Regions from separate parts of the Neobacillus sp. MER 74 genome, predicted to be linked through region 2. Evidence: predicted binding sites of a transcription regulator. Region 2 holds the regulator's gene; each other region holds the start of a gene.
The links. The regulator Rex, encoded in region 2, represses fermentation and respiration genes when NADH is low (regulators of the CRP and FNR family bind a similar motif). The targets are predictions, from matches to a motif close to TTGTGAAATATTTCACAA.
Positions count from the first base shown of each region.

Region 1: a site for Rex is predicted at 3,647-3,664, ahead of hcp (hydroxylamine reductase). Genes of this name have one in related genera too.
Region 3: a site for Rex is predicted at 3,429-3,446, ahead of M3610_RS04635 (cytochrome c oxidase subunit 2A). Genes of this name have one in related genera too.
Region 4: a site for Rex is predicted at 1,258-1,275, ahead of qoxA (cytochrome aa3 quinol oxidase subunit II). Genes of this name have one in related genera too.

Region 1 covers NZ_JAMAUV010000013.1:17,586-22,491, forward strand. The annotation lists gene M3610_RS19120 (alpha/beta hydrolase) at 1-797, opposite strand, end outside; gene M3610_RS19125 (hypothetical protein) at 950-1,174, opposite strand; gene M3610_RS19130 (Ger(x)C family spore germination protein) at 1,174-2,190, opposite strand; partial or broken gene M3610_RS19135 (spore germination protein) at 2,163-2,462, opposite strand; gene M3610_RS19140 (spore germination protein) at 2,453-3,451, opposite strand; gene hcp (hydroxylamine reductase) at 3,824-4,906, shown strand, end outside.
Region 2 covers NZ_JAMAUV010000030.1:2,817-7,722, reverse strand. The annotation lists gene M3610_RS25025 (sulfite exporter TauE/SafE family protein) at 1-546, opposite strand, end outside; gene M3610_RS25020 (redox-sensing transcriptional repressor Rex) at 753-1,412, opposite strand; gene moaC (cyclic pyranopterin monophosphate synthase MoaC) at 1,448-1,945, opposite strand; gene M3610_RS25010 (ABC transporter ATP-binding protein) at 2,123-4,042, shown strand; gene M3610_RS25005 (hypothetical protein) at 4,071-4,265, shown strand; gene tsaD (tRNA (adenosine(37)-N6)-threonylcarbamoyltransferase complex transferase subunit TsaD) at 4,515-4,906, opposite strand, start outside.
Region 3 covers NZ_JAMAUV010000002.1:77,706-82,611, forward strand. The annotation lists gene M3610_RS04620 (dynamin family protein) at 1-921, opposite strand, end outside; gene M3610_RS04625 (isoprenylcysteine carboxyl methyltransferase family protein) at 1,259-1,834, opposite strand; gene M3610_RS04630 (type III polyketide synthase) at 1,835-2,923, opposite strand; gene M3610_RS04635 (cytochrome c oxidase subunit 2A) at 3,639-3,788, shown strand; gene M3610_RS04640 (cytochrome c oxidase subunit II) at 3,810-4,286, shown strand; gene M3610_RS04645 (b(o/a)3-type cytochrome-c oxidase subunit 1) at 4,286-4,906, shown strand, end outside.
Region 4 covers NZ_JAMAUV010000009.1:112,510-117,415, reverse strand. The annotation lists gene M3610_RS16395 (Hsp20/alpha crystallin family protein) at 1-400, shown strand, start outside; gene M3610_RS16390 (iron-sulfur cluster assembly accessory protein) at 643-945, opposite strand; gene qoxA (cytochrome aa3 quinol oxidase subunit II) at 1,317-2,303, shown strand; gene qoxB (cytochrome aa3 quinol oxidase subunit I) at 2,293-4,269, shown strand; gene qoxC (cytochrome aa3 quinol oxidase subunit III) at 4,259-4,864, shown strand; gene qoxD (cytochrome aa3 quinol oxidase subunit IV) at 4,865-4,906, shown strand, end outside.

The sequences.
Region 1 (4,906 bases), on a different contig from region 2:
TCTGGCAAGTGTTTTGCCCAAGCTTTTTCATTATGTTCTTCATCCGCAAAAATATTTAAACGAATGCTATCAATAGGAACAGAGCCTTTTATCAGTTGTTTATAATACTTAAGCGAGCAATCGATATAGGCCTGTTTCATATTCCCATACATCATTTGTCGATCGGTATCGTCACCCTCCTGAGTCCCCACTTGAATGTACACACGTTGTTCAGGATCCAACTCTTTCCCGGCAATATAACTGTCAAAGGCTTTACTTGTAATCCAATTGGCTAAAGAAAAAATACCTAAACCACCAATTTGTTCTTTATATTCAATACCCATAAAAGCCGAAATATTTCCTCCAAGTGAACTGCCAATCACCGCTGTATGATATTTATCCGCCTTTGTTCGATAATGATCATCGATAAACGGCTTCACGACCGTCATGACAAACTCAGCAAACTCCGCTCCTCTTCCGCCTAGTTCAATATCTTCAGGAAGTGGGCTTTCAGTAATTTTCCATGGCGTATATTCATTAATTCGATCTTGTCCAGCGTTATCGATCCCCACAATAATCATCTTCGGTAAATCGGAGTTTTGTTTAATTGCCGGAATTACTTTCCATGAATACCCGCTATACGCTTCACTACTATAGAAAACATTTTGTCCATCATGCATATAGACAACTGGATAATTTTCAGCCACATCTTTATCATAATTTTTCGGCAATAAAACACGCACACGACGAGATTCATTTTTATAAGACATATGTAATTGATGTGTTTCTAGTTTTAAATAAAAATAGGATTGGTTCATTTTACCTTCCTCGCTGCTTGATATTACATTAAATATACTGAATAAATCTAATGTTCACAATACAAAAAATAAGAAAAACCGAGCAAACCGCTAACGGGTTCCGTTTTCTTTCGCAAAATATTTGCCACAGGTAACGGAACCCTTTAGCAGCTTTACTCCATTATTTTACTTAAAGGACCAAAAATGTATTGAAGCAGAGTAAGAGGCCCCGGCACGTTTTCTAGGTTAAAAAAGGCAATCAATTCTGACAATAACAGGATTGCTGAAAATGTTATGATATCTGCCTTCGACGCCTTTTTGAGTCTCTTCCACTCGAATAACACAATGATTACCAAAAGTCCTTGTATGCCTAATACTGTGACCCAACTCCATTGCATTACTCCTTCACCTCGTCTCTAGGTAGGGCTGCGGGCGGGCCAATGTAACCAGGTCTCCTTATTTTTGCATTCACTGTTATATGGACCTCGACCTCTGGGAATTTCTCCTCCCAGTGATCCTGCACTTTTTTCCATTCCTTCGGGTAGTGTTGATGAAATTTCCTCCCAAAATCGATGACATCTGTCTTGAAATCCTTTTGAAGCTTCTCAACGGTTTGGCCTACTCTTTTCTTTAAGGCGGCTTCGAATTCCCCCTGGATTTTCATCAGGACATCCTCATTCAGTAGATTTAGCTGCGTTTCGTTTTGAACAATATCTCCTTCAATCGCGATATTTAGATGCATCATCCAGCGATTTTCTTTGATTTTAGGTCTAAAACTCATCTTTCCTATCGTCGGTGTCATCGTAACTTTACCGTCCTCACCTTTAGGCTTAACGGATATGGTACTCCTTTTCACCTCGTCCTTTAACCAAAGTAAACCACGTGTCTCTTTCATGTTTAACGTTCCAATCATTTTATCTTTCTTATATACAGCCGTTCCCTCAAAAACAGGTATGGTCTGATTCGATTTCCTTGTTTTATCATTTTGGGACAACTTTTTTATATAAGGCATAGACACACTTTCACTCTCACCCATTAACCCCATGTCGACATCTTTTAGTGTTGTAATCATTCCATTTTCAATTTGTGATACTTTTCTCAGGGCCTCCCCTGAATATCTTTCTAAAGGTGGAATTAATGTCAAAATATCTCTCGCTTCCCCTTTACTAACATATAAAAGTGATTTTCCTCTTGGACTTGGATGGCGTGCCAAAAAATCGATTTCTTTACGTATACCGTTTTTAGCAAGCTCGTCTCCAAAAATAAAAAGTTTACATTGACCCCAGAACAGTCTCCTCGGTACATTGAGTTGTAACTTGGAAATGGCATTTGGATCACGAGCAGAATTAACGCAAGCATGACCCCGATTAGCCCGACAAAGCCTGCTAGAATGATAATTGGGAACCTTAGTAATCGGATGGCTAGACCAATCGAATAGCGAGGTACCATAAAGGAGGCAATCCCTGTACTACTCACCACAATAATCATGGGTGCAGAAACAATCCCCGCCTGAACAGCTGCCTCTCCAATGACAAGTGCCCCTACGATACTGACAGCTGAACCGACTTGTCTAGGAAGACGTACTCCAGCCTCCCTTATGGCTTCAAAGGTATTTTCCATCATAATCGCTTCAACAATGCCCGGAAAGGGGATGCCTTCTCTAGCCGATGCTATACTTAGCAACAAGGCAGACGGGGATCATTTCCTGATGAAACGTGACTATGGAAACATAGATTTGAAGGGAGAAATAAGGCGATTACTAAAAAATGAAACCTGAGAGATCGGATAATGGCCCCTATCCAAAAACGTTCGTAATAGTCTTCTGGGGATTGAAATAAACTAAAAAAACTCACTAGTGCCACCAAGGAAAAGGGGGTCCCTTCAATAAGCAAAACGGCTCTGCCCTCTAGTAAATTACCGCAAACCACATCAGGGCGCTCGGTATACAAAACTTGCGGAAAGGGAGAATAGGGATTATCCTCAATGAATTGTTCGATATACCCACTTTCCAACACTCCATCAATATTTATTCGATTCAGACGGTTTTCTATTTCCTCAATTAGAGCTTTATCTACTATTCCCTCTATAAAAGAAATTACCACCTTTGTCTTTGTATATTTTCCTATATAGACGGTCTTCATTTTCAAAGCAGGGTCTTTTATAATTCGACGCAATAATGATGTATTTACACCAAGAGATTCAGTGAAACCTTCTCTTGGTCCTCGAATGGATGTTTCCGCCTGTGGCTCTTCAATGGTGCGTTTTTCAAATTTCACTAAACCTAAGGAGAAAGCCTCTTCAAATCCATCAAACAACAAAACTGGGTTTCCAGTGGAAATGGCATCGATACAGGCGGAAATCGTCGTGACCCGGTTGATGTTTGAAATGGGTAATCTATTTTTTATAGAAAGCAGGAAGTCTGTTTCATCCAATTCACTTGTATCTAACAGTGTCTCAAGCACTTGTTGTTCTAACTGTTGAGTATCGCTTAATCCCTCTATATAGATAATAGCAGCGTCTTTCTTATCAACAATAAAGGTTCGGAAAATGACATCTGAACTTTCCTTGTACAGAGAGGAGAAGTATTGTATATTGCTTTCAAGTGTTTTCGATAAAGGGCTGTCCTGTGATAAAGTCTGATGTGGAGCTTTATGATCTTTCACTTCTTTCTTCATGAAAGGACTCCTTCTAACACGAATCACCTCATTTTCCTCCTTTTTCTTCACATATTATTAATTTCCTTATATTTTTGAAAAGTATTCAGAATGGAAGGATATTAAATCTTTTCTAATCGGATATTGTTTTTTAGATTTCCGCCCCCCATCCATTTGTCCTTTTTGTCACGAAGTGTTCAAATCTTTTTGACTTGTTTATGAACAGATTCATAAAGAACTCCAAATTTAAAATCAATGAACTTATAATGAGCAATGTAAATAAGTTGATTACATTATTATTGCTATTAAACCTTATTCAATCTTTCCCACTAACTAAGAACCTAGAAAAATTAAAAATCTGCAAACATTCACAGGAGGAAATTATAAATGAGTATGTTTTGTTTTCAATGTCAAGAAACTGCAAAAGGAACAGGTTGTACAGTTGTTGGAGTATGTGGAAAAAAAGATGATTTAGCCAATATGCAAGATTTATTGATTTATACAATGAAGGGATTAGCAATTGTGAATACAATGGCACGTGGAATCGGGATTAATCAAAAGAAAACCGATGAATATATTGTAAATGGTCTTTTTATGACGATTACCAATGCCAATTGGGATAAAAATGAGTTTTTTCATACAGTAAGAAAAGGTTTAAACCTCCGGGAAGAAATTAAAGCGGCCATTACCAATGCTGGGTACACGTTAGACAATAATAGCGATTATGTTACATGGGATGCTGAAACCAATCATCAACTAGAAATGAAATCTGCTTCGCAGGAAGTTAGTATTTTAGCCACAAAAGATGAAGATATTCGTTCATTAAGAGAGTTAGTAACATACGGTTTGAAAGGAATGGCTGCCTATTTAGAGCATGCGGCAAACCTTTACTATGAAAATGATGAGCTAAATGCGTTTATGCAAAAAGCACTAGCCATGATTACAGATGATTCTGTAAGTATGGAACAATTGATTGAACTTTCAATGGAATGTGGAAAGTATGGCGTTCATGCCATGGAGCTTTTAGATACCGCCAATACATCCACATATGGTCATCCGGAAATGACGAAAGTAAACATTGGGGTACGTCAAAATCCGGGAATTTTAGTGAGTGGCCATGACCTGAAAGATATGGAACAGTTATTAAAACAAACGGAAGGCACGGGAGTAGATGTGTATACACATAGCGAAATGCTGCCGGCACACTATTATCCAGCCTTCAAAAAATATGACCACTTTGTCGGTAACTATGGAAATGCATGGTGGGAACAAACTCGTGAATTCGAAAGCTTTAACGGTCCGATTTTAATGACAACCAACTGTATTGTTCCGCCAAAGGAATCTTATAAAGGAAGAATGTATACCACTGGGGCAACGGCTGTTGAAGGTGTAACCTATATTCCAAAAAATGAAGATGGAACAAAAGATTTCTCTGTTATCATTGAGCATGCAAAGAAATGCCAGCCGCCAGTAGAA
Region 2 (4,906 bases):
AAGCATGGTTGTACCCACAGATTGTTTAAGCGTAAGTCCCAAGATTAAAAGCAGTCCGATTTGAATGAACGGTGCAGCACCAATCCCAAATGTCCCAGACAACAACCCGGTAACCAAACCGACTAGCGCTGCTTTCTTAATGAGAAGAAGGTTGCTCGGTTCGTCTTTTTTATAGTTTGCCTTAATTTTTTGAACGATAAACAATCGTACGACCAAGATCAAAGCGGATAGAAACAACATCCCTGCGGTTAACCAATGCAAGGAATGGATGGGAATCAAACCAGCTAGCTTTGAACCAAAATAGGAAGCAATCGACCCAAAGCCTCCGACAATTAGACCCGTTTTAATCGAAATATTTCCTTGTCGAAAATGACTGTACGCACCTGACAAGGTAGTAAACACCATGGCAGCTAAAGATGTCCCTAAAGCGACATGGATGGGAACTCCAAAAACCACTGTTAAAATGGCAATAATAAAGCCAGAACCTCCTGCTCCGACAAATCCTAATAATACCCCAAGTACAAACATAGTCAGCACGACCGCCAACTTCATCCCCTCCAATTGCAAAAACCCTAGATGTCACTCTAGGGAATGTGTGATCTATAATCCCGATAGTAATCGCTTGCAAATAAACTACCTACATCTTAGTCCAGCCCTCAGTATTTTGATAGATTATGTAATTAAAAAAAGCAGGGTATGAAGCATACAAAAGAGCTCTCCACAAATGTTGTGAAAAGCTCTTAACTAAATTACTATTCTTCTTCCTCTAATTCCACCGTCGGATAATGCTTTAAAAAATAAACAAGCGATTGCAGTTCCACTGCTAAGTCAATATGATGGACTCTAATTTGCGGGGGAACATTTAAGCGTGCTGGCGTAAAGTTTAATATTCCCTTTATATTTGCACTCACAAGTCGATCAGTAATCATCTGTGCAACTGGGGCTGGAACCGTTAATATCGCAACGGATATACCTCCCTCAGATAAAACCTTCTCCAATTCATCCATTTGATAAACCGGGACCTCGCGAATTTTCGTTCCCATTTTTTCTGGATCCACATCAAAGGCACATTCTATTTTCGTGTTATTATTCTTTAAAAAATTATAGTTTAAAAATGCTGTGCCCAGATTCCCTACCCCTATTAAAGCAACCTTTGTTAATTCATCCTGGTCCAAGGTTTTACGAAAGAAGGAAATCAAATAATTGACATTATACCCATAACCTTTTTTTCCTAAAGCTCCGAAATAAGAAAAATCGCGGCGAATCGTGGCTGAGTCGACCTTTACGGCTTCACTTAGTTCGGCTGATGAAACCCTTTGCTTACCGGAAGAATGCAGGTTTTTAAGAAATCGGTAATAAAGGGGCAGCCGTTTGGCTGTCGCCTGTGGTATTTTCATTGTTTCATTACTCATAATCTCCCACACCCCATGGATAATTTAGTTAAAAATCATTTAACTTTTTCGTTTCTCTTAAAATCACCATTTTTACCGCCTGTTTTTTCGACAAGATATGTAGGGCCAATCACCATACCTTTATCAACAGCTTTACACATATCATAAACCGTTAAAGCGCATGCTGACGCAGCTGTTAACGCTTCCATTTCTACACCTGTATTCCCCTTGGTTTTAACGGCTGCCGATATATTTAAGCGATAATTCTCTTCTGTGTCCTGCTCCCAGGAAAAAGATATATTAACCCCCGTTAAGGGGATCGGATGACACATCGGAATCAAATCCCACGTCTTCTTTGCTGCCATGACCGCAGCTACCTGTGCCACTGCTAAGACATCACCTTTTTTTATCGCGTGATTCGTAATTCTATCGTAAATTTCTTTCCTAACTGTAATACTGGAATGAGCAAGTGCCGTCCGTGCTGTTTCTGGCTTATCACTGACATCGACCATTTTTGCTCGGCCTTCTTCATTAAAATGCGTTAATTCTGCCATATAAATAATCCTCCCTTCAAATCATACACTATTTTTCCTTATCTGTCTGTGAAACTTTGAACGAAATTCAAGGTTTTTGCCGATTTAACACCTTCATCCACCTAATCTGCGCCTCAGTTTATTGCCGATATACGGGGAATAAGGTACACTAAACCTATGTAATAGAGGTGAAAAAGAATGATTTTGTTACAGGTTAATCAACTACAAAAATATTATGGTGCTGACCTAATTTTATCGAATATTAAATTAGAATTACAAACTCGAGACCGTGTGGCTCTAGTTGGTCGCAACGGGGCAGGAAAATCAACATTATTGAAGATTATTGCTGGCCACTTGTCACATGATGGCGGTGAAATCATCAAACCAAAAGAAGTAATGATTGGCTATTTAGCCCAAAATACTGGTTTAGAGTCCACTTTGTCGATATGGGACGAGATGTTGACTGTATTTGAACCGCTGCGTTTAATGGAAAAGTCACTTCGGGCCCTTGAAGAGCAAATGGCCGATCCTAATGTATTTGATGATACTGGAAGATACGAGAGAATCCTAAAAGAGTACGACCATCTTCAAGTGAAATTTAAGGAGCAGGGTGGATATCAATACGAGGCAGAGCTCCGTTCTGTACTCCATGGGTTAAATTTCCCTGATAAATCCTTGATGATATCAAGTTTAAGCGGCGGACAGAAAACGCGTCTTGCCCTTGGTAAACTGCTATTAACTAAGCCTGATATCTTAATATTGGACGAGCCGACCAACCATCTTGATATTGATACCCTGTCCTGGCTGGAGCAATATTTACAAAGTTATCACGGGGCCATTTTGATTGTTTCCCATGACCGCTATTTTTTAGATAAGGTGGTTACGCAGGTATATGAAGTGTCCCGCAAGCAAATTCAACGATTCACAGGCAACTATAGTGCCTACCTAGATCAAAAAGCGGCCAATTATGAGCGTGATTTAAAGCTTTTTGAAAAGCAACAGCAAGAGGTGGCAGATCTTCAGGATTTTATCAACCGGAATTTGGCACGTGCATCAACGACCAAACGAGCCCAAAGCCGCCGCAAAAAGTTAGAGAAGATGGAACTGATGGACCGCCCCTTAGGAGATGAAAAATCGGCAAACTTCTCGTTTGAAATTGAAAAACAAAGCGGCAATGACGTGTTAACGGTCGATTCCCTTGCTGTCGGTTATCAGGGCGAAAAGGTCTCAGAAGCCATTTCATTTCGTGCCTATAAAGGAGAAAGCATTGCCTTAGTTGGCCCAAATGGAATTGGTAAATCAACCTTATTAAAAACAATTATTAAAAAGCTTCCTGCCCTAGACGGAACCATTCTCTATGGAACAAACCTTTCCATCGGATATTACGATCAGGAACAGGCTGAATTAACTTCCAATAAGCGTGTTTTGAATGAACTCTGGGATGATTACCCGTTAAAAAACGAAAAAGAGATTCGAACGGTTCTTGGTAATTTCTTATTTTCCGGTGATGATGTCTTAAAAATTGTCTCCACTTTAAGCGGCGGGGAGAAAGCTCGACTTGCTTTAGCTAAGCTTATGTTGGAAAAAGCCAATGTTCTAATTTTAGATGAGCCCACCAACCATTTGGATTTAGATAGCAAGGAAGTTCTTGAGAATGCATTAATCGATTACCCTGGCACAATTCTTTTTGTCTCCCATGACAGGTACTTTATTAACCGAATTGCCACAAAGGTCTTGGAACTGAGCCGCCATGGCAGTACAGAGTATTTAGGGGATTATGATTATTATGTAGAGAAGAAATTGGAGCAGGAGGAGCTTGCTGCCCTGGCGCTGGCGGATATTCAAAAAGGGTCTGCACAAATGGAAGCATTTGAGAAAAATACTTATCAACAGGATAAGGAAAGCAAGAAACAAGAACGTCAGCGAAAACGGAAATTAGAAGAAGTGGAACAAAGAATTGAAGAACTGGAAGAGCAAATTCAGGAATTCGAACAGCAGTTATGTGATCCAGATATCTTTCAAAATCATGAAAGAGTATTAGAAATCAACATAAAAAATGAAAAAGCCAAGGCTGAACTCGAGCAACTAATGGAAGCATGGGCGGAATTGGCAGAGTAAAAACCGAGCAGTGCTTGGTTTTTTCTTTTTGGCTGTGTTAAAGGTTAATGTTGATTTTGGCACTCTGTTGCTCTTCGTTCCAGGCACGAAGACTCCTGTGGGAGTACGGGGCAGGGGATACCCCGCAGGAGCAAAGCGACGAGGAGGCTCCCGGGCACGCCCGCGAACCGCTTGTGCCTGGAACAGAAATCAACAGACAAGTTTAACACAGCCTTCTTTATAATAAGACATATATCGACAACATTCGATATAAACACCTTTTAAAAAAATTATTCACTTTTCCACAAGCTTATTCACATTGTGAACAGAGTATTCCCAATGATATTTTTAGTTTTCCACAATATCCACAATAACTATCCCACTTATCCACATTATACACAGAAAACAATCCACTTATCCACATTTAAGATTATTTTGATGGAAGTTCAAAAATTCTTATCAACAAAAAAACTCTTCTTATCCAGAAGAGTTTCTAATTATATAATTCAATATCTAATCCAGGATTGGCGTTTAACGTCAAATTTGCTCGAATTCCCTTTTCAAACATCACACTTCCAGCAGCAGCGATCATTGCTGCATTATCTGTACATAGTGATAATGGCGGGATGACTAATTCAATCCCAGGTTTCTTGGAAAAAACCTTCTCTAACGCCTGTCTAAGTCCTTTATTCGCTGCAACCCCGCCCGCTACCAATACTTGCTCTACGCCGTATTCTGTGACCGCTCTTTCTGTTTTTGTGACTAAAACTTCAATGACGCTTTCTTGAAAACTTGCAGCTAGGTCTTCAGGGGCGATCACCTCACCTCGTTGCTCCGCATTATGGACCGTATTAATAACAGCGGATTTTAAACCACTAAAACTAA
Region 3 (4,906 bases), on a different contig from region 2:
TAATTCATCTAGAATCGCCAGAATAGGTGCCAAATTCTCTTGATCTAATATATGCCTTTGCTGGATATGATCCTGTGTAATTTTCTTCAAAGATTGAAATATGGATGGAACTAATAATTGATCTTTAGACGACAATTTTTCTCTAATAAAACCTTGAAGATCGTGAAATTCATTGAAGGGATGGGTTTCATGCTTCAATGAAGTATAAAATATTCTTGCTGGTTTAACCCCCCATGATGCAAACGAATCTTCCACACTGTTTTGAAACTCCAGAAAACTTAGTTCTTCATCATTGTGTTTGTCAATTTGGTTTATGACTAAGTAAACTTCTTTCCCTGCTTCAGTCAATTCTTTTGTAAATAAAAAATTCAACTCTGCTTGGACATGGTTATAATCCATTACGTAAAGAATCAAATCAGCAAGATGGATGGCCGACTCCGTTGCAATTCGGTGGGCATCGTCAGCTGAATCAATGCCAGGTGTATCCATAATGACAGTATGTTCGGGCAGACCCGTATCACTGTGACTTATTTCGATTTCTTCAATTTGGTCGCCGTCTTTACAATAATTCTTTACTAATTCATAATCATAAGGTGCTAAATATATACGAGGTGTTTCATTTTTGAAGAAGACTTTGGCGTATTCTTCCCCTGCTTTTACTTTCACCAAGTTTGCACTGGTAGGAATTGGACTCGATGGCAGTAATTTTTCACCCACTAGTTGGTTAATCATTGTCGATTTCCCTGCAGAAAAATGACCGCAAAAAGCTATTAGAAACTCTCTGTTCTCTAACTTTTTGGCTAATTGTTTAATTTTTTTTGCATGTTCAAAATCCTCTTGATTCATTAAATATTCATATATTGATATGATTTTCGTTTTCAATGTCTGGATGGCTTCTTCTTGGTTCGCTATTTTTATCATTACTTATTCCCCTTAACAACTTTGTAATATTTTTTATTTTATACGATAATTCAAACTTTTCCTATCCTGATACATTTTTTCTTAAAACAAATTTTTCCCAAAAACGACAAAAAGCCAAGGTTACCGGCCTTGGCTCAAAAAAGGTAGATATTTATTTTTAATGGGTAACATTTTTTAACACGTGCTTCATGACAAATGCATAAATAATAACCGTTCCGCCAACTAAAGCAAAAGCCATATGTAACACCTTCCTTATCAAGGTTGTTGAGAATGATTTTCATTGTTAATCAAATTTTAACATAGGTGATAATCATTTTCAATAGTCCTAATTAAATTGTCACACTTTTTTAACAACTTTAGGGAGAAAACGATTACGATCCTGAAATATCCCTTCATATTCCGTCAGTTCCATAAGCGCTTTTTCTTCTTCAGTAATCCGAACTATAAGGATAATGCTATTTAGGAAAGTAAAGAGACACGCCGTTATATAGCAGTTGAATAATAAAGGTAACACAGCTATTTCTATCGCAACCACAAAATAATTGGGATGTCTGATATAAAGATAAGGACCTTTTTTTATCACCTTTGCATCTCGTAAAACAATTATCTTCGTGTTCCAATACCTTCCAAGTGAAATAATCACCCAAATTCTCATGATTTGCATCAATAAGAAAATTGATAAGAGGATCGGCCAAAAATAAGAGAGTTCCCTATTCTCATAAACTTTTTCAGCAACTAGGCAAATAAAGAACAGTACATGCATCAAAACCATCAATCGATAATGTTTTTTACCAAATTCGATAGCACCTTGGTTCTTCATCCATTTTTCATTCCGTTTTGCGATACAAAGTTCAACCACACGTTGAAAAATAATGAAGCCAATGATGATTTCGAATACAAGAAATCCTTCCATTTACCTCCACCTCATTAAATGCAGTTCTGAACTAAACCCTGGCCCAAGAGCAGTACCAAGACCATAGGCACCTTTTGGAATTTCTTTCTCCATGAATCGCTTCAGCACAAAAAGGATTGTCGCTGAAGACATATTTCCAAACTGTTTTAGCACATCAAGTGAAACCTTAGTCATTGAGGGAGGAATTTCTAATGATTTTACATAAGCATCGATTACCTTTTTTCCACCTGGATGGGCAATAAAATAGTTAATTGTTTCAAGTTCTACATGATTTTCTACTAGAAACTCCGTTACATTCGGCTTCAACCAATTTTCAATTATATGAGGAATATCGCGAGAAAAAACGACATATAACCCGTTACTCTTTATATCCCATCCCATCACATCTAAGGAATCCGGCATAAGTGTTGACTGAGTTGCAATAATGAAGGGTGAAGTCTTCTTCTTTCTGTATTCACAATAATTTGAATCATCACCGCAAACTAACGCACAGGCAACACCATCAGCAAATAAGGATGTACCTATGAAATTACTTTTCGATAGATCATTACGTTGAAAGGTCAAGCTGCAAAGTTCCACAGAAAGTACAAGGACCTTTGCTTTCGGAAAAGCAAGGCAGTATTCACGGGCTCTTGATAACCCTGCAGCACCACCTGCACAACCAAGTCCCCATATTGGAACCCTCTTAGTATGAGGCAGGAAGGGAAGTAAGTTCATAATTCTCGCTTCGATGCTTGGAGTAGCCATTCCGGTGGTTGAAATAAAAAAAATGGCGTCAATCTCCTGATAAGGGATTTCCCTTGTTAAGAAATCAGAATTATATAAACACTTCTCGATTGCTTCTCTTCCAAGTTCAACCGCTGACTCAATATAAGCCGTATTTTTTTCTTCCAACGTTTTATCTTCTTTAAACCAATCAATGTTTTTTACAAAATGCCTTTTTTCAATTTGGCCATTTTGAAAGGCGCGTAAAAGTCTTTCAATGTCCTTAAAAGAATCGGAGAACAGCTCGCGGGCAAACTCCGATGCTTGATTTTGGTTTACTTCAAATGGCGGCGTTACCTCTGCAACTGAAATTATCGTCGGCATATCTTATCTCCTTCAAGCTATGTAAGGGTATTTTTTCCAGATTGGAGATATTTATGCAGAAAGGTCAACACATAAAAAAAAGCCCCCTTTAAGGGAGAAACCGAAGTTTCTCTATAAGGGAGCAAACGTTTTGAAGGTTGTTGCTGTGCTCTTAAATTATATAATGGATGCTAATTTCGTTCATTAGCTAATGTTTTCCAATTTCAACTTCTTAAAGAAAAGCAAGAAATATGCTTTTCTTGATCTAATTTTTATCAGGCTGCTTTTGAACTTCAATCTTAATTTTATTTTTTACTACAGTTCCACAAATTTTACAAATTTCCACATTGTCATACAAGAGACGACATCGTTCGCAATAATATTTTTCCACAAAAATCCACTCTTTTCTAGAGGAAAATAAGATTTATTATTATCATATTTTCGAACTTCGAGAGTGTGACATTGATTCCAAAAGATATCTTTTTATCGTTTATGAAGGATTATTCAATTACTTTTATCACAGAGGAAGTGTGATAGTTCACATTTTATTCACAAATACCCCGGGGTGATTGTGATATAAATCACTGTTATATCAATTTTATAATATTAACATAGTAGATACCTAAGGAATGAACAATTCGTGAACTATGATATTTGTTATTTTTTCCTCACAATTGTTTTGTATTATGAAAGAGAACTAATCAATTATTTTATTACTCTGAAGGGAGTGCGGGGGATGGCGAAGGCGGAACTTAAAACAAACAATAAAACAGAAATTGAAGACAGCTCTTCTCTTAAAGGGACATTAGCGTCCGTTTTCTTATTAGGAGCTTTTATTGTTGTTACTTGGGTAAGTGTCTATTACTTATTTGTTGATCGTTTTTAATGATTGAAGGGGGAAAAGATTATGCATATGCATAAATTCGAAAAAATTTGGCTAGCCTTTGGAATTGGCGCTCTGGTTGTTTTCTTAACAACTGTAGGTGTAAGCGCGTTCTATCTTGGCAACAAGCCGCCGAGCTGTTTAACGACGATTAATGTAGATAAGGTCGATCAAACGAAACCCTTTGATAAACCGGGATTACATAAGGTTGAAGGGAAAGATTGGGACTATGAGTTAGTCTATGTTGCTTCGGCTTTCTCCTATAATCCAGTAAAAGTGGAAGTACCACTTGGAGCAAAGGTGAAAGTTATTGCTACAACTAAAGACGTCGTCCATGGCTTTGAGGTTGCGGGAACAAATATCAACATGATGCTGGAGCCTGGTTATGTCAGTGAATATACGACAACATTTGATAAAGCAGGAGAATATTTAATTGTTTGTAATGAATATTGTGGTGCTGGACATCATTTAATGAGTTCGATGATTGAGGTGAAAAAATAATGACTAACTCCATAACAACGAAAGTAAAAGTGGACCCGCGAGATGCAAAGCTTTCAATGGCGCATTTTTTTGTTGCCTTCTCTGCTCTTGCACTTGGAGGTTTAATGGGGCTATTACAAACCCTTGTCCGTTCCGGAAAATGGGAGCTTCCATGGGGCATTGATTATTACCAAATCCTAACTGTCCATGGTGTTTTAATGGGATTGGTTTTAACGACGTTTTTTATTATGGGATTTCAATATGCTGCGGTAAGCAGAACCACTGGAGGTCATTCAATTGCTGCCCGCCGAAGCGGCTGGATCGGTTTTTGGATAATGTTAGTAGGAACTTTAATGGCAGCAACCATGGTTTTGCTAAAAGAAGCTTCTGTACTTTACACTTTTTATGCACCACTTAAAGCACATTGGATTTTTTACTTAGGTTTAACGTTTGTAGTAATTGGAAGCTGGATTGATGGTTCGGCTCAAATCATGACCTATGCAAAATGGCGAAAAAACAATCCAGGTCAGCCAAGTCCATTATTAAGTTTTATGGCTGTAATAAATACTGTCATGTGGATTATTGCTACATTGGGCGTTGCAGCAACGGTATTGTTCCAATTACTTCCTTGGTCGCTTGGA
Region 4 (4,906 bases), on a different contig from region 2:
AGAAAAAATGAGAAAATGGCTAGAGATTACTAACGAGTATAGAGAGAGCAATTTTTGGTCTAGCGTACTAAAGCAAAAACAACCAGATGAATTTTTTAGAGAAGTATCGCTAAATCCAAAATTTGACTTATACCAAAATGATTATTATAACTTTATTATTTTTGAAATACCTGGGGTAAATCCAGAAGATGTTTCGCTTAGCTTAATTTCAAATAATCATTTAAAAATTAATGGCAGAATAAAACCTGTTCTACCATTAGAAATGGAAATGAAGAGAGAACGCGAATATGGTGATTTTGAACGAGTAATTGACCTACCTGAACCAACACAGGCTCATTTAATACATTCACAAATTAATAATGGACTACTTCATTTATCTTACCCTCGAAATAAGAACTGACTAAAGTGTTTATCTCCTATATCATAAAGACTTATTGCAAAAGATTTCCCTTCTATGATTGTAGAAGGGTAAACTTGTTTTGTGATTAAATCATATGCACACTCCTTTTATTAGTATGAAATTACTTACGATTGTTCATGGTAATGGGATTATATGAAATAATTACTAATTATTTCAAGTTTTAAGAAAATAACAATAATAAAAAAACGCCTGTCAAAAACAAGCGTTTTAATGTGGTGCTATTAATGATGGTGATGGACGCCCATGGTTGGGTTAGTAATCAGCCACTCATCTTTCGGGAATTGGAAATATTGAATCCAAATACTATTTAGGTTTGAGTCATTTTTATCAATAATGAAATCAATTTCTTTATCGCTTGTGACGACAACATCATTTTCTGTTGGTGTATCAAGCTTTAAATCATAATGGGCATGGTCACCATGAATACTTGTGACATGCACACGAAAAAGTTTTCCTTGTGCTTCTTCTTGTTCTAACATTTTTTTCAAAGCTTTTGCTGCATTACGATTCACTTTTACCTTCATTTTTGGCTCTCCTCATCTATGTATTCCTACGTATTATCCCACTTTTTTGCAAAAATAGACAATGATTAGTTTTGAACTAAAAATACTTAATTTACCAGGTAAAAATTTACATACATTCTTTTCCTCGATAGGAATTTTAAAACCTTAACAAATTTGTCACAAATTAATCGAAAAACGTGTATAAACATCACAGCATTATTGTTAATATAGGTTTTAGAAAAGACTAACGGACTAATTACTATTAAATAATAACTAATTTAAATTAGGCTTAATCAGTGCATGGAAGCAAAAAAAGAAGTAATTCAGTCTTGTTTGTGAAAGGTTTCACGATTATAATCGTAAAAGTGAACATTTGGAAGGGAGAAAAATTCATGTTTAAAAAAAGCTACTTAATTCCACTGTTAGCTTTAGTACCAACTATGCTTTTAAGCGGATGTACGAATATGGTCGTCTTTGATCCAAAAGGACCTGCCGCACGTGACATTCTAGATTTAATTAACTGGTCACTTATTTTTATGTTGCTAGTGGTTGTCGTTGTTTTTGGTTTATTTGGATATATTATCTGGAAATATCGGGCTAAGCCTGAAAATGCAGATTACGAACCACCTGAAGAACATGGCAGCACAAAATTAGAAATAATTTGGACTGTCATTCCTATTCTTATTGTTATTGCTTTAACGATTCCTACTGTTAATACAATCTATAAGTTAGAAAAAGTACCTGCTGGATATGAAAATAAAAAACCAATTACCATTAATGTGACTTCTGCCGATTGGAAGTGGATTTTTAGCTACCCTGAACAAGGGATTGAAACTGTGAACTACGTGAATATTCCTGCTGGCACGCCTGTGCAGTTTAAGTTAACTTCTGCAGGTACAATGCAGTCATTCTGGGTTCCTGCTTTAGGCGGTCAAAAGTATACCATGAACAAGATGGAGACAGAGCTGTACCTTACAGCTGACAAGCCTGGTGAATTTTTAGGAAGAAATACAAACTTTAATGGTAAGGGCTATGCTGAAATGGAATTTACGGTTGAAGCAAAATCCCCCCAAGCCTTTGAAAAATGGGTAAAAGAAGTTAAAGAAACTGCTCCTAAGTTAACAGAAAAGAAATACAATCAACTTCTTAAGCCTACACACTTAGGACGTGAAACATTTATTGGAACACATCTTGCCTGGGTAAACCATGCGGATATGAATTCTAAAACTTATACAAATCCTGAATTGTACGAAGTACATGGCGTAAAAGGAAAGATTTTCAAAGAAAAAGAAACAAATAGTCATTCTATGGACATGGAAGGTATGGAAAGCATGGACAAGAGTGAGAAATCAGATGGAGGTGAGCACAATGAACATTAATTGGCATGACTTTTTTATTGTTGGCAACCCATTAATACTAGGTTCCCAGATTGCTATTCTCTTAACAATGATCGGAATTGTGGCTGGAGTTACCTATTTAAAAAAATGGAAATGGCTCTGGAGAGAATGGTTAACAACCGTTGATCATAAACGAATTGGGATTATGTATATCCTCTCTGGTGTATTAATGTTTTTCCGTGGCGGTGTTGACGGCCTCTTAATGAAGGCTCAAACCTCACGTCCAGAAATGAAATTTTTAGATGCACAACATTACAATGAAATTTTCACTACACACGGTGTCATTATGATTTTGTTTGCAGCAATGCCATTATTAATTGGCTTAATGAACGTAGTAATCCCACTGCAAATCGGTGCTCGTGACGTCGCATTCCCACAACTTAACGCGTTAAGCTTCTGGCTGTTCTTTAGTGGTGCGATGCTGTTTAATATTTCGTTTGTTGTCGGTGGTTCTCCAGATGCTGGTTGGACTGCATACTTCCCTCTTGCAGGTAAAGAATTTACTCCTGGAATCGGGAATAACTATTATGCGATTGCCCTGCAAATTGCTGGGATTGGTACCCTGATGACGGGTATAAATTTTATTGTTACTATCTTAAAAATGAGAACAAAAGGCATGACACTGATGAGAATGCCAATGTTTACTTGGACTTCATTCATTGCTTCGGTGATTATTGTTGCTTCATTCCCAATTTTCACGGTTGCACTTGCATTAATGACGTTTGACCGGATCTTTGGAACCCATTTCTTCACCTTAGCGGGTGGCGGTATGGATATGATGTGGGCTAACCTTTTCTGGTTATGGGGTCACCCTGAGGTATATATCGTTGTCCTACCCGCATTTGGAATGTTTTCTGAAGTTATTTCAACATTTTCAAGAAAAATGCTTTTTGGTTATAAATCTATGGTTTTCTCGATTGTTGGTATTGCGTTTTTAAGTATGCTCGTTTGGGTCCACCACTTCTTTACAATGGGAGCTGGACCAGGAGTTAACTCCGTTTTCTCCATTACGACGATGATGATTGCTATTCCAACGGGTGTCAAAATGTTTAACTGGTTATTCACGATGAGAAAAGGTCGAATTGAGTTTTCCACTGCGATGCTTTGGGCACTTGCATTCATTCCATGCTTTATCATCGGTGGTGTAACTGGCGTTATGCTCGCAATGGGCGCGGCCGATTACCAATACCACAACACCCTATTCCTTGTCGCTCACTTCCATTATGTGTTAATTCCTGGTGTTGTGTTTGCGGTATTTGCTGGACTTTATTACTGGTGGCCAAAAATGTTCGGCCATATGCTCAATGAGAAAATTGGTAAAATACATTTTTGGTTCTTTACCATTGGATTTAACTTAACGTTTATGCCAATGTTCTTCCTAGGATTAGATGGTGCGGTGCGTCGTTCGTACACTTATTCTGCTGAATCTGGCTATGCACCATTATTCCTATTATCTACTATTGGTGCAGTTATCTTAGCAATCGGCTTTGGCGCACTTTGCTATAACATTTATTGGAGTGCACGCTATGCAGACCGTAATATTTCAAACGATCCATGGGATGCAAGAACGCTAGAGTGGGCAACTGCTTCACCGCCTCCATTCTATAATTTTGCGAAATTGCCTGAAGTGAAATCTGTTGATAGCTTCTGGTATATGAAAAAGAATAACGAAGGATTGACGTTGAAAGACGAAGAAATTGAAGAAATCCATATGCCAAGTAATTCCGGCTTACCAATCTATATGGGCGTAATCTTTGGCATTGCTGGTTTCTTCCTAGTCTTTGAATGGAAAATTGCGGCTCTTGTAGCCACTGTTGGAATACTTATTGGGTTAATCATTCGTTCATTCGATTACAACGATGGTTTCCATGTTCATGTTGACGAAATAAAGGAAACGGAAAAAGCATGGCGTAACGTCGATAAAGGGGGGAACAGCCATGTCAGCTAATGTAAACACTGCCTTACCACTCGAATATCAAACAGAACAGAACCGAATGAATATTCTCGGTTTCTGGATTTTCCTAGGAGCGGAGATTATTCTCTTTGGGACTCTCTTTGCCGTATTTTCTGTCCTTAGTGCGAGATATGCTGGAGGTCCAACTCCAAAGGACCTTTTTGAAATAAAAGATGTTATGGTCGAAACGATCCTTTTATTAACTAGTAGTTTTACTTGCGGTCTTGCCATTTATGAGATGCGCCGTCATAACCGGAATGGATTATTGTTATGGTTTATCATTACCCTTCTCCTTGGTGCTGGGTTCGTGTTCATGGAGATCACAGAATTTATCCATTATGTTCATGAAGGAGCTACCATGCAAACAAGTGCTTTCCTTTCCAGCTTCTTTGTATTACTTGGAACACACGGACTGCACGTGAGTATGGGTATTGGCTGGGCGACTATGGTTATTATCCAAATACTAAAACGAGGGTTAACACCTGTTACTGCTCGTAAAACTTTTATCATCGGTCTATATTGGCACTTTTTAGATGTTGTCTGGATTTTCATTTTCACATTTGTGTATTTAGCAAGGATGGTGGCATAAATGGCTAAAAATACAAAAGGATTTCCACTTACACATGTGTTA